Regions from separate parts of the Brevibacillus sp. M2.1A genome, predicted to be linked through region 3. Evidence: predicted binding sites of a transcription regulator. Region 3 holds the regulator's gene; each other region holds the start of a gene.
What was found. The regulator LexA, encoded in region 3, represses DNA repair genes until DNA is damaged. The targets are predictions, from matches to a motif close to CGAACATATGTTCG.
Positions count from the first base shown of each region.

Region 1: the regulator LexA is predicted to act here: its motif matches at 1,621-1,634, upstream of HP567_RS21065 (DNA polymerase IV).
Region 2: the regulator LexA is predicted to act here: its motif matches at 2,294-2,307, upstream of HP567_RS18845 (YolD-like family protein).
Region 4: the regulator LexA is predicted to act here: its motif matches at 1,515-1,528, upstream of HP567_RS24700 (WYL domain-containing protein).

Region 1 is NZ_JABSUY020000001.1:4,393,096-4,396,488, reverse strand. Features, by position in the region: gene HP567_RS21080 (GNAT family N-acetyltransferase) at 1-143, opposite strand, end outside; gene HP567_RS21075 (VOC family protein) at 164-526, opposite strand; gene HP567_RS21070 (AraC family transcriptional regulator) at 649-1,518, shown strand; gene HP567_RS21065 (DNA polymerase IV) at 1,691-2,932, shown strand; gene HP567_RS21060 (hypothetical protein) at 2,929-3,300, shown strand; gene HP567_RS21055 (YolD-like family protein) at 3,297-3,393, shown strand, end outside.
Region 2 is NZ_JABSUY020000001.1:3,921,976-3,925,368, forward strand. Features, by position in the region: gene HP567_RS18825 (glycerophosphodiester phosphodiesterase family protein) at 1-454, shown strand, start outside; gene HP567_RS18830 (hypothetical protein) at 527-712, shown strand; gene HP567_RS18835 (GNAT family N-acetyltransferase) at 773-1,330, opposite strand; gene HP567_RS18840 (hypothetical protein) at 1,509-1,742, shown strand; gene HP567_RS18845 (YolD-like family protein) at 1,959-2,210, opposite strand; gene HP567_RS18850 (bile acid:sodium symporter family protein) at 2,418-3,392, opposite strand.
Region 3 is NZ_JABSUY020000001.1:4,114,954-4,118,346, reverse strand. Features, by position in the region: gene HP567_RS19625 (SOS response-associated peptidase) at 1-245, shown strand, start outside; gene HP567_RS19620 (DUF4269 domain-containing protein) at 242-817, opposite strand; gene HP567_RS19615 (DUF456 domain-containing protein) at 926-1,411, shown strand; gene lexA (transcriptional repressor LexA) at 1,462-2,085, opposite strand; gene yneA (cell division suppressor protein YneA) at 2,248-2,583, shown strand; gene HP567_RS19600 (DUF896 domain-containing protein) at 2,660-2,857, shown strand; gene crcB (fluoride efflux transporter CrcB) at 2,954-3,319, shown strand; gene HP567_RS19590 (HelD family protein) at 3,359-3,393, shown strand, end outside.
Region 4 is NZ_JABSUY020000001.1:5,173,441-5,176,833, forward strand. Features, by position in the region: gene rsgA (ribosome small subunit-dependent GTPase A) at 1-629, opposite strand, end outside; gene HP567_RS24695 (hypothetical protein) at 873-1,139, opposite strand; gene HP567_RS24700 (WYL domain-containing protein) at 1,236-1,457, opposite strand; gene HP567_RS24705 (MFS transporter) at 1,624-2,865, opposite strand; gene HP567_RS24710 (YcnI family copper-binding membrane protein) at 3,143-3,393, opposite strand, start outside.

The sequences.
Region 1 (3,393 bases), 280 kb from region 3:
TGGAGGATGTCCGGGTCGCCAAGAGCGTTATGGTGCCGATCTGCGCTCCACGGAATAATGAACGGGGCATTCTCTGGTGCATTTTCTACTTCGCATACGAAAGGAATGTCTGCCGGTGTAGTTCGGCGCAAGTGGATGGTCATGCGTGTATCTCCTCTTTCATTTAACATTGGCTTACCATAATCAGATTGCCGTCGGGATCGCGGAAGTTGAACCAGTGGCCATGCTGGATAGGGGTGACGACTTCGACTCCGCTCTCTTTGAGAAAGGCATAGGAGGCTTCGATATCCAGTGTGTTGAAATGAAACAAGGGGGCATCATCTGTGATACGCTTCGGAAAGATTTTGCTGTCCAGGACGAGTGTCAGTCCACTTTGCAAAGGAATGCAGTATATATGCCCGAACATAATTTCACCGTCTATGGGAATGCCCAAGAGACGGCAGTACCAGTCGCGTGCGCGCTCGATGTCGCTGACGGCTACAAAAATAGCTCCGATTTGGGGGAGCAGAGGGGAAGTCGTTGTCATGTGATAGAGCTCCTTTCAATAGGCGTTTTTTTCACAAGATCGACCCGTCATCATCGTGCACGAAATGTCGGATCGCCCGATTTTGCATCTGCTATTCTGAGGAGGAAAGGGAGGTCATTACCATGGATTTGCTTGTAAAGCTGAATGAGGCTCTGGACTACATCGAAGACAATTTGACCAGCGAGATTGACTATAAAGAAATCGCCCGGGTAGCTTGCTGCTCCGAGTATCACTTCAAAAGAATGTTTTCTTTTCTCGCTGGTGTTCCGCTATCCGAGTACATCCGGCGTCGGCGCATTACGCTTGCAGCTTTTGAGCTTGCGGACAGCAACGAGCGGATCATTGACATTGCGATCAAATACGGATACGGATCGGCTGATTCCTTTGCCAGAGCTTTTCAGAATGTGCATGGAGTCACTCCGACAGAAGCCAGACATATCGGCCAACCCTTGAAGGCTTATCCACGAATGACCTTTCATCTATCCATAAAAGGAGGCAGTGCCATGAACTACCGCATGGAAGAAAAAGAGGCATTTCGTATTGTGGGTCTGAAAAAAAGAGTCCCGCTGATTTATCGTGGAGTCAATCCAGAGATTGCGGCTATGTGGGCTTCATTAGATAGGGAGACGATCCAGCAGCTGAAGTCGCTATCCGATATCGAACCACTAGGACTGATCAGTGCGTCCACGAACTTTTCAGAAGGTCGGCTGGAATATGGCGAGCTCGATCATTATATCGGCGTAGCCACTACAAAAGCTTATCCAGACAACCTGGCAGTACTTGAAGTTGCTGCTTCCACCTGGGCGGTCTTCGAAGCAGTGGGTCCTTTTCCCGATACGCTGCAAGATGTCTGGGCCCGGATTTATTCGGAATGGTTTTTATCCTCTGGTTATGAACAGGCTGAGGGTCCGGAGATTTTGTGGAACGAAAATAAAGACACTTCATCCCCAACCTTCCGAAGCGAAATTTGGATTCCTGTCGTGAAAAAGTAACCCTTTATTGGATTCGCTCTCGCTTGCGGAACACCTACCGATGTGTGCTTATCCGAGAGGAAATAATTACTAGCTTTTTTTTGCGCGAGACAGGCATAAAAACGAACGTTTGTTTGCTATAATAAGAACAAAGCAACAAGGGAACATAAGTTCTTATTTAGGGGATGATCGTATGTCCAATGCGAACAAGCGGATCGTATTTTTGATCGACATGCAGAGCTTTTATGCCAGTATCGAGAAAGGGGCCAATCCAGAGCTGCGAAACAAACCGATTGTCGTCGCGGGTGATCCGGAGCGGCGCAGTGGAGTCGTGCTGGCAGCGTGTCCGATTGCCAAGTCATACGGAGTGGTCGCGGCCGAAGCGCTGTGGCAGGCGCAGCAAAAGTGTCGCCAGCTCGTCGTTGTTCGTCCGCGCATGGAGATGTACATTCGCATCTCCATGCAAATCACTCGCATATTCGAGGCATTTACCGACAAGGTGGAGCCGTACTCGATCGACGAGCAGTTTCTCGACGTGACAGGCAGCGTTCACCTGTTTGGTGATCCGATGCAGATGGCTGCACAGATTCGGCAGCGCGTCTGGATGGAGACAGGAATCAACTGTCGGGTAGGCATCGGGGAGAACAAGGTATTGGCCAAGATGGCCTGTGATAATTTCGCCAAGAAACGGGAAGAAGGCGTTTTTTGGCTCAAGCGGGAAACGTTAGCGGATACGCTCTGGAAGCTTCCGATTGAAAAGCTGTTCGGCGTAGGCTCACGCATGAAGCGTCATTTTCATCGAATGGGCGTCTATCAGATCGGGCAGCTTGCAGATATGAGGCCAGCCATCCTCACCCGGCATTGGGGAGTAAACGGGGAAGTGCTGTGGCGCACGGCTCACGGAATCGACGATTCACCTGTGGCTTTGGATTCCTATGATTCACAAAAAGGGATCGGTCATCACATGACGTTGCCGCGGGATTACCATACAGCAGCGGAAATCAAAGTGGTGCTTTTAGAGCTGTGCGAAGAAGTGTGCCGTCGGGCGAGGAAAAAGGAGCTGATGGGCTCCGTTCTGTCTGTGGGCTGTCGTGGAGCTGATTTGGCTGCTGGAACGGGCTTTGGACGGCAGATGAAGCTCACGGAGCAGACGAATGATGCCATGACTTTGTACGAAGCGGCCTGCTTTCTGTTTGACCGCCACTGGCAGGAAACGCCCGTCCGCAGTATCGGGGTCAATCTGGGGCAGCTTGTCCCTGACAACGTGGTACAACTCAATCTGTTCACGGACAATCACAAGCGGCGTTCGTTGGCACAAGCTATGGATGATATCCGGACCCGATACGGTCAGGACGCCATCCTGCGCGCCACCTCTGTATTGGAAGCAGGACAGGCGAAAGAGCGTGCACGTAAGATCGGAGGACACTACAAGTGACGGAGCCGATGGTGTCTGACGAGCAGGAAATGATACGCCAGTATATTTTATTTGGCATTTTGTTTCGGGCGGTCATGGCCGATCTGGGGCAGATGCGGATTGTGCCGTTGAAGTTTTCTTATCAGATGATGTTCAATGAGCTCTCGCGGTGGGCGGAGCGGCAGCATCACCAGCTGCGTCGCATCCTGCGGCAAAGAGGGTGCACAGTCGTCAGCTCACGACGTCAGGGACATATGTATGTCGTCCACTATCGACAACGCGGGTATGTGCGAGAAGCGATCTATACGATTGAGGTATTGCGGGCAGAGTGTCAGGAGCTCGTCCATTTATGGACCCGATATGAACAGCGAGGAGAGAACAAGCAATGAGGGAAAAACGCGTGTCCAAAAAGGAAAATGTATTCGTGGCCAGTCGGTTTGTGCTGCCGGAGCATCGGGAAATGTATTTGCGGATCAAGGAAG
Region 2 (3,393 bases), 190 kb from region 3:
CCCACTCGAAGGGAAAGCGTTGGCGGATGTTTTGGCGGCATTGCCTGCAAAACGACTGGCACAGCTCTCTGTTTATGGCGGTGACAAGCCAATCGAGACATTGAAACAACAACTGCCCCAGCTGCGTGTGATGTCTATGGCGACAATGAAAAGCTGCCTGATCCCGTACATAGCAGCAGGTTGGTCCGGATATGTACCAGAAGCCTGTGCACAAACCCAATTGCATATTCCCGATCAGATTGCCCCATGGCTCTGGGGTTGGCCGAATCGGTTCATGGCAAGAATGGAAGCAAAAGACACACGCGTGATCCTAGTCGCAGGCAGTGGAGATGTGTCGCAAGGCTTTGATGTTCCGACTGATTTAAAACGGGTGCCAGAAAGCTTTACAGGTGGAATATGGACGAACCGGATCGATCTGATTGGTCCAGCTTTTCACGAAAACGTAGAAAAATAATGAAACGGTTCTCAGACATATTCGTATATACTTATACGGAATAGACTTCCAACCTAACTAGGAGTGATTGATATGCTTAAGAAGCTTTTGAAAAATTTACTCGGTAATCACTCATCTTCGCATAAGTACCGGAAATACAGCAGCAGCGATTACAAACACCGCAGAAAGTATAGCTCTAGCAATCGGTACGGACATTCCCATTACGGCAGCTCTCATTATAAAAGAAAGCACTCCAGCCGTAGCTTCTTCAGCAGTTAAACAACTGTTTCACCAATGATTAGACAGCAAAACTCCGCTTATGCTAGCGGAGTTTTTTCATTACGCTCTCATGTCACCTTTGAATCTACCCATAATAATGGTGTTGTAGTAATTGCCATCAGAAAGGACCTTGTCGTTTTTGAGTACCCCTTCGATTTCAAAACCAAACCGTTTGTACAACTCAATTGCCTTCTCATTCTTTTCCATTACATTCAACGTCATTTTGGTAATGTGGTTGGCGTCTGCCCAGTCAACCGATTCTTGCAAGAGATTCTTCCCAATGCCATAACCCCAGAACTCTTGTAAAACACATACACCAAACTCTACTTTGTGGGCAAATCTGTTTAAGTAAACGCCTGCACATCTGGAAAACCCGACAATCCGATCTTGAGTAACAGCCACTAAAAACAAATTTCTTGCACTTTCTGCATCCGTTTTGATGATGTGTTCGAATCCTTGCACATCGATGAAAGCCTCCCCTCTTTCTCTGTCCAAATTTTCAGTCTCACCATCGATTTGCAGTCGCAGTTCCGACATTTGTTGTGCATCTGTCTCCATTGCAGAGCGAATCGTGTAGGATAACCCGTTCACAGAAAGTAGTTGTTGGCTGATGATCATCATTTTCTCCTATTGGTAAAATTTTGGTCTTTCATCTTATCACAGGTAGGGGTCTTTGTGAATCTTCTCTATTTCTAAGGATAAAGAAAAAATCACATTGTGTTTACATAATATTTATTATGTCCATTTATACGACATACTGAGGATATGCTACAATAAGGAAAAGGAGCGTGCTCGCATGAATTTTTCCAAGTCATTTTATTATACGGTCGACCATTCCAAGGTAGAGGAATATAAGAAGATGCTCGATCTCATGAAAATCCCCTACATCGTGGAAGCACCGATTGTCTTGCTGAATCAAGGAGCGAATGAATACTCCTTCGTTTTTCCTAACATGTCAGGTCGCCTTTATGGAATGGTGAGCAAGTTATTTCAAGCGGATGGAAAGCCGTATTTGAAGAATGAAACATAGGCAAAAAAAAAGGACCCAATGATTGGGTCAAAATAGGAAGTGGAGAGAATGCATGCTATGTTATATATTCTAACATCGAAAATTCGAATGTCAACCAAACTTTCGAATTTTCTGCGTTTTCATGTTAAGTTTTGTGACACATCCTCTTCTTTGTGCAAAGAAAGGAAAGAAACCTTACGATGAGTCGATTTTCATGTAAGGTTTCTATACGTTCCCTTATGCATGTACATTGATAATTTTCTCCATCTCGATCCATTGACTACCCGTCTGGTTTGCTAATTGAACACGTCTCGCCTTTGGGTCTACCCATTTGACCACACCCCACATGCTACAGGTATTCCCCCGCTCCCCCTCAAAGGACACACACCAGCTCACATTCAAGGGGTAATTCTCTCTTGCAGAATCTCGCAGCATGTACATAAATGCCTCTCTTTCTTCGTTCGTTACTTCAAGATTGCCGTTAGCCACACCTTTCCACCCGCCTACCTACGAACATTTGTAATCCAGATACCCATCCTGTGTGGGAAATTGTATTTACATTATAGGAAATGAGAACATAAGTTCGCAACCCTTTTTTCAATATTGTCCTGCCAAGTCTCACAAATTGCTTTATTTAGGAAGAATCTCTAAGAAAAAAGCCGTTCTCCCATTGGTCTTGGAAAACGGCTCTTGCTTTTAGCTTGATAGTTCCTGTGGTTGATGCTGCGGTCTTTTCTCGACCAGCTCCAAAAACTTTCCGAAGGTAGAAGCGAGTATTTGCTGAAAAAGCATACCGAGAACAACAGGAAGAGCAACTGGCGCCGGAAAGTACGTGATTGCCATAACTGCCCCTGCACTAATGTTTCGCATTCCACTGTTGAAGGTTAACGTGACAATCACATCACGTTCCCATCCGAATAGCCTTGCGATCCCCCATCCCATTACATAACCCGAAATGGCTACTACGAGTACGAGGACCGCCATTCCTACCAGTTTAGCATCCATCATATGAAAGTAAGATGAGACCATCGAGCTGTTGATGGCGACGACAACACCCATACCCATCTTGGAAAATGGCGCTAATTTTGGTGCCAGCGTTTTTTTGACGTTCCCTTTTGACAAATGATTGAGCAGCATTCCCACAAGAGATGGCAACACGATCATATAAAATAAACCCTTCATCAGCTCTGCCAAATCCATCTCGACGGTAGCCCCCAAAAACAAGGACATCCCCAACGGAACAATCAGTGGGGAGAGCATCGTATCCAACAAAATAATGGATAGCGTCAGTGCGATATTCCCGAAATAAATCGATGACCACAAAAAGCTCGTGATCCCTGTGGGAATTAAGGCAGCCAACAAGAAGCCCGTGATGACATGGATATCATCTGGATAAAACAACCGCGCCATCGACCAAGCAACAAGCGGCATTAGTGCATGGAGAATCAACAAGTTGACGATTAAGGGGAGCGGTCTGGTCAGTACTTTTGCAAATTCTTTAAATCCTGAACCGAGACTGCCCGCAAATGTCATGAAGGCAAACACCCAAGGGGACAAAAAAGCAAACGGTTGCAAATGTGTCCCGGCTAAAACGCCAATAGCAACACTGCTCGGCGTTAGTATGGGCATGATTTTCTCAAGCGATCGATTCAGTTTGGCTAACCCGTTCATT
Region 3 (3,393 bases):
CGACAAAGGCGAATGAGCTCATGGAGAATATTTATGAGCGAATGCCTGTCATCTTAAAGAAAGATGGCGAGGACTTATGGCTTGATCGGGAGAAGTATGATCGGTTGCAGCTCCAGTCACTGTTTACCCCCTATGATTCCAGCGAGATGATGGTGTATCCGGTATCTACCAAAGTGGGCAGCCCCAAAAATGATGATCCTTCCTGTATTGAAGAAGTAGAGGTCGGCTCTTTGCTTGAAGATTAATCCTTTCGTAGGAGATGAACTCTTTCACGTAATTCCTGTTCGGTTAACGATTCCAATTGCAACAAGGCCTCATATGGATCACTACCTGGAATATGAAAGTATCGAGCAAATGCAGGCTCGGTTTTGATGCCGCTTTGCTTCAGAGCTCTGATGTGTTGGTATGCATCCATGCCCCCTATTTCTAGCAATCGTGCTTCGATGTCCATATGACGATAGGCATTTTGCTTTTCGACAGCTAACGGTTGAGCAAACAATTCAAACCAAAAGTCAGCTGTGAAAAAAGAGATAACGCACGTGGGAATACTTTTTATATCTAGTTGAGTCACTTCAAATCCAGGCAAACAGCCAAACGCTTTACGAACAACCTGCTCAAACTGATGCAAATCATGACTCTCGCAAATAATATCCAGATCACTTCCTACAACGTCAATGTTCAATGGGATGGTTCCGGCAAGCACTGGACGGTAATCGGATAGTACTTCCATGATGTGCGTCTGTTGAATTGCTTCCAACGCCGCTTTTTGGCGCGATGTTCCTCTGCCCAGGTAAGAGAGATCATGCCAATTTCTCATGGGACAACCTCCATGTCTAGTTTCTTTTAAAATAGTTTAGACAAAAGTGAATAAGTACGCAACGAAATCGGTAATCACTCGTATACCTAAATGAAGGGAGTGTAGTGGATGGAAATATTTTTGTGGGTCGTAGTTGTGTTATTGTTCTTGCTTAGCATCGCAGGAATTTTCTTACCCGTTTTACCTGATACGATCTTGCTGTGGGCGGGCTTTTTACTCTATCACTTTTTTATTGCAGATCCGGGAGCGGGATTGCCGGCATCCTTTTGGTGGGGAATGGTCGTTCTAAGCATTCTACTTTACGGTGCTGACTTGCTGACGAACATGTACTTCGTGAAAAAGTATGGGGGGTCAAAATGGTCGTCCATTGCCGCTGCGGTCGGAATTATCCTCGGGATTTTCGTGTTTCCACCGTTTGGTATGCTGATCTTGCCGTTTGTATTCGTCGTTCTCGTAGAGTTAATGGTGCAGAAGCAATCGATGGAGCGAGCAGTGAAAGCAGGGGTAGGTTCACTGATCGGATTTTTGGGCAGTGCGGTCGTAAAAGTCATCTTGCAAGTTACGATGATCATCTGGTTTTTTATCGCCAGATAACATATAGAAAACGAAAAGGACAGCCGAGGCTGTCCTTTTTTACGTGGAAACTAGTGAATGAGGCGATAGACACCGATGACTTTACCGAGAATGGTGACATGCTCCAGAATGATCGGTTCCATTGTGGCATTCTCCGGTTGGAGTCGGAAGTGGTTCTTTTCTTTGAAAAATCTTTTGACGGTCGCTTCGTCTTCTTCTGTCATGGCTACGACAATGTCACCATTGTTCGCTACGTGTTGTTGGCGAACAATGACGTAATCTCCGTCGAGAATTCCGGCATCAATCATACTGTTCCCGGAGACACGCAGCATGTAGACCTTGTCTGAAGTCACGATATTGTCTGGAAGCGGGAAGTATTCTTCCACATCCTCAATGGCTGTAATCGGTTGTCCAGCAGTTACTTTTCCGATTACGGGCACACGGACGACAGAGTCTTCGAAATTGTCTTGAAAACGATCTTCATCTGATAGCAATTCGATGGCGCGAGGTTTGGTAGGGTCTCGACGAATGAGGCCTTTTTTCTCTAAACGTGCCAAATGACCATGTACCGTTGAGCTGGAAGCGAGTCCGACAGCCTCTCCAATTTCACGTACAGAAGGCGGATATCCTTTATCACGAACTTCCTTTCGTATGAACTCGATGATGGCTTGTTGTCTACTCGATAATTTTGACATAGAAAGACACCCCTGATTTCTCGAACATATTTTCCTATATTATACCATGGGAGCTTGCGTTCGACAAACATAAGTTCGATTCATTGTTGACATGAACATACGTTCTCATTTATTATGAGTTTACAAAAGGACAGAACGTATGTTTGTAAGGGGGCCATTATCATGAATTCATCGACAGTACGTAATCGTTTCGAGAAAAAAGAAGAACGTCGTGTTCGTTTTGGTATCACGAGAGGTCAAGCTCTCTTGTTTCTTATTACATTTATTCTCTTTTTTTACTTGTTGACCGAACTAGTGTTTGCTTCTTCGCCAATGGAGGAGCCACAAGGCATTGAGGTAACCGTACAATCCGGAGATAGCCTATGGTTGTTAGCCGTTCGCTACTCAGATCAGCATACAGATGTTCGTGACTATATCATAGAAATCAAGGAAGCGAACGGTTTGGATAGCAACAGGATTTACCCGGGTCAGACTCTGATCATGCCTGATATGCCGTAAGTGTTCGGCTGTCTTGCGGGATCATTCGAATGTGGTATAATGAAGCGGCACTACTACAGAGTGGGAGGAACCAGCAGTGGTATCTGACGCAGAAATTAAACGCATTAATGAATTGGTCAAAAAATCTCGCGAAGAAGGTTTGACTGAAGAAGAAAAGCTCGAACAAAAAGCATTGCGCCAAAAGTACATTGACGCCGTTAAGCTTTCATTGAGAGCTAATTTGGATTCCATCCGTTATGTGGAAGACCTTGAAGAAAATAAGCCAAAACAGTAAGATAACAATTACTGATACGACAGACATCCTCGCTTGACGCTAGGGTGTCTTTTTCTGTGACATACATAACGCTTTGATTGCCAGGGAGGGAAAGCGATGGCGTGGATAGCTGTAGCGGTTGGAGGAGCAGTTGGCTCTCTTTTGCGCTACCTATTGTCTTTGCTTGCGAATCAGCCGGGATGGCCATGGGGAACCTGGATCGCCAATGTTTGTGGATCGTTGATCATCGGCATCTTGTTCGTGCTGGGGAAAGAACGTGGCATATTATCTCCAACACTCTATCTCTTATTTGCAACGGGGGTCATGGGAGGATTTACGACTTTCTCTAGCTTTTCCTTGGAAGTGGTCACTTTTTGGGGAGAAGGCCACCTGTTGCGTGGCACTTTGTACGCTCTTCTCAGTTTGGGAGTCGGGCTACTTTCTTGTGCGGTTGGAATATGGCTGGGTAGGCAATGGTCCTGATACGTTCAATGGACACGATACATGTGAGGGGGAATGAAGGTGAGTACACAGCATCGTGATTATGAATGGGAACA
Region 4 (3,393 bases), 1.1 Mb from region 3:
GAGGAACCCATCAAGGCAATCGTCTGGCCCTCGCCCAGATACGGTGCGAGTTGATCCAGTCCTTCTCCCTGCTCAGCACTGACTACGTGAACAGGTACTCCGATCGCAACTGATTCTACCTCTGCCATGCATGCATCCAGATCGTCACACAAATCTGCTTTGGAAAGCACAATTACCGGATTGGCTCCACTTTCCCACGCGAGAATGAGATAGCGTTCTAACCTGCGCAAATTCAAATCATTATTCAAGGAATTCACGAGAAAAACGGTATCGACGTTCGCGGCCACAATCTGCTCTTCCACTGTATCCCCAGCTACTTTGCGGGAAAACTTGCTCTTACGTGGAAGAAGTCCGTGGATGGAGGCTTTCTTTTCCTCTGGGCGAGCACTGATCACTACCCAGTCCCCGACAGCCGGAAAATCTTCTCGCCCGATGGCTTCATAACGAAGCTTACCCGTTACTTCGCCCAAGAGCTCGCCATGCTCACTCCACAGACGATAAATACGTTTATGTTCGAGTGTGATACGTCCCACACTGTAGCCTTGCTCGGCATAAGGGGCAAAATGATTAGCAAAATACTCATTCCAGCCCATAGATTGCAATACTTGTTGATTGGTTAGTTGATTCACTGCGGATTCCCCCTGCAATTGGTTAAATATATGGCTATCAGCCAGAACCAGTCACAGTCGAATCCTCATTTGGTGAACGGTATTACTGTTCGCTTGAAAGGAGGATTCCTGTGACCCCGACTACGACACTCTGAACAAATTTGATGACTACCATAAAACATCTCTCCTTTAGCAAACCTACCATTCAGGTTTGGAATCATATTTCCCAATTATTGTACCATAATGAAACAAAATGCAACAGCGTCAATCTCCCCCGCCGCCGCCTCCACTATCTCCGCCACCACCGCTGTCTCCACCACTACCGCTATCACTTCCGCCGTCATAGCTATCCCAACGATCGTTTGAGTCGTGATCTCGATGATGATGATTGTGAGAGCTGTCTACAAAGAAGGCTCCGCCCCCGCTGTCTGAAGAGGAATGAGAGCGACTACTTCCGCCTTTTGCAGCTTTGGACGCCAAGACAAATACTACGATCAAAAACATGATGACGATGACAATGAAGAACTCCATTGTTGTCCCCGCCCTTCCTCTTTTTTGAAGTTGTTTCCTATTTAGTATAACATAGTGTAGCTGGAATAGGCTGGGGGCGTGGAGGATGATCCCTTTTCATCCGGCAAAATGCCCTGACACGGGTACGATCGCCAAAATGTTTTCCAATACAAATACACGATACGCCTTCCTCATATAACAATATGCTTTTAAGCTCCCTTTGTTCTCATCAATCTGTACCAGACGGCTCGTGCGCCTGCTAGTCTCTCCATCCTTCTTCAAATAAATGATCTCCACTGCTTGCTGCCGCGTTGCGTACCTTCTCAACTCCTGAATCATCAGGCTGTCACCACCACATAATGTGTCTTCTTGTTGTTGAGATCATCATATCAAAAGAGAACATTTGTTCGCAAGTTCTGTTTGCAATAACCAACGATTGCCACAACAAAAAGACATGCGCCCTAAAAATGGACACATGCCTTATACTTGTCACACTTTGTTTGACTCAGCGCCTTCTAAGCGCACGCCCGAACACAATCAGAATCGGTGCCAATAAAATAGCCGCCGCAACAAGAGAAGCTCGAATCGAAAAACGGGTTCCGATCCATCCGACAGCCGGACCGCCTGCCGTTTGTCCCAAGGCATTGGACTGGCCCATCATCGATAAAACCGTCGCTCGCACACTGCTCTCAATGTTTAGATTCAGCCACGTATCATACAGCGGACTGCTTAAAGACTGAATCACACCGATTAACAGCAATGCAACTAATGCCCAGCTAAAGCTAGGGGAAAAAGCAAAAGCAATCATCGCTGCAATTTTGAGCCCCGTCAACGTGAACATGCCCACAAGGACAACCCTCTCATTGTTCACATCCAGCCTTTTTTCTACAACGCCTACGACGATGAGGCCGAGTAAGCTTGCGAGTGCGGCAATGATCCCGAACCACATTGGCATTGAAATAGCCGCTAGCTCCGGAAAGCCAATTTCTGTGATCAAATGCGCTTCCCACAAACGGTCATACCCTTCAGAAGCTGCACCCGTAAATAGGGTCACGAACAAGATCAGCATGAGAATCGGCTGACTGCGAATCACTTGGGCACCCGAAGTCCACGTCTGAATCATTTCCTTCACGTGGGAAGCACCTTGCTCACGCTCACGAGGAATAAATCCGGTCTCCTTCATGAACAGAATCAGAAAGACACCAAGCCCTAGATACATAAGGCCACCTATGAGGAAAGGCAAATGGGGTGCGATTGTTGACAAAGCCACACTAAGTGCAATCCCGAGCAGATTCCCAAACAAGGAATAGCGCTTAGCCTTCATGAAAATCGTACCGATCTTCTCTTCTCCAACCTCATCCACAATCCATGCAGTATCCGCTCCACTGATAAACGTATACCCGAGACCACTGATGACTTGCGAAAACAGGACCAAGCCGAAGACAGAAATCAACGGTATCCAAGCATCAAGCACGGGAACGATCCCCTGCATCGAAAATCCAATTCCCAGAAAAAACATCCCAATAATGACGGAGCGACGGCGACTGTACGTGTCCGCAACTACTCCTGTTATCCCTTCAAACACCAACACGGATAACTCCAATACCGTCCCGATCAATAGCAATTCAAACGGGTTAAAGCCCAGTGTCACAATATAGTAAAGCGCATAGGTCGTGAACATGGTTGTATTGGCAAGGGAAGTCAAAAAACTTTTGATCGTATATACTTTTGTCGCATTCATAAACATGGAAGCAGTATCCACCTTTTTTTAGGCAGATGACGCGTCCCGTTTTCACATACTGATCGCTACTCTACAATCCGCTACTGTGCAAAATGCGTACGCGTCATGCTGCCGTTCCTATTTTTCCTTCCTGTGTACTTGCTTGCTCTGAATAGTGTTTTTAACATGTGATACACCTCCGAAAGTAATTACAACTATTATAGAATGATTTTAATTGCCATACAATGGAAAAAGCTGTGCAGTGTGATTGGACACACTGCACAGCTTAATTATGAAGAAGCACTTACGCTTTTTTTCTAAACAGACCTACGATGGAGATCAGCAACGCCAAACCGGAAAGTACCAATGGCAAGGTATTGTTGCTGCCTGCACCCGCTGCTTCCCCGGCAGGAGCAGTTGCCGGCTTTTGTTCTTGTCCATGCTCATGCCCTGCTTCACCTACACCAGCCTTAATGGTAGTGACAGACGCTGGCGTTTTGGAATCCTTGTCCCCTGTCCATTCCACAACCTCGCCATTTGCATAGGTCTGATAAG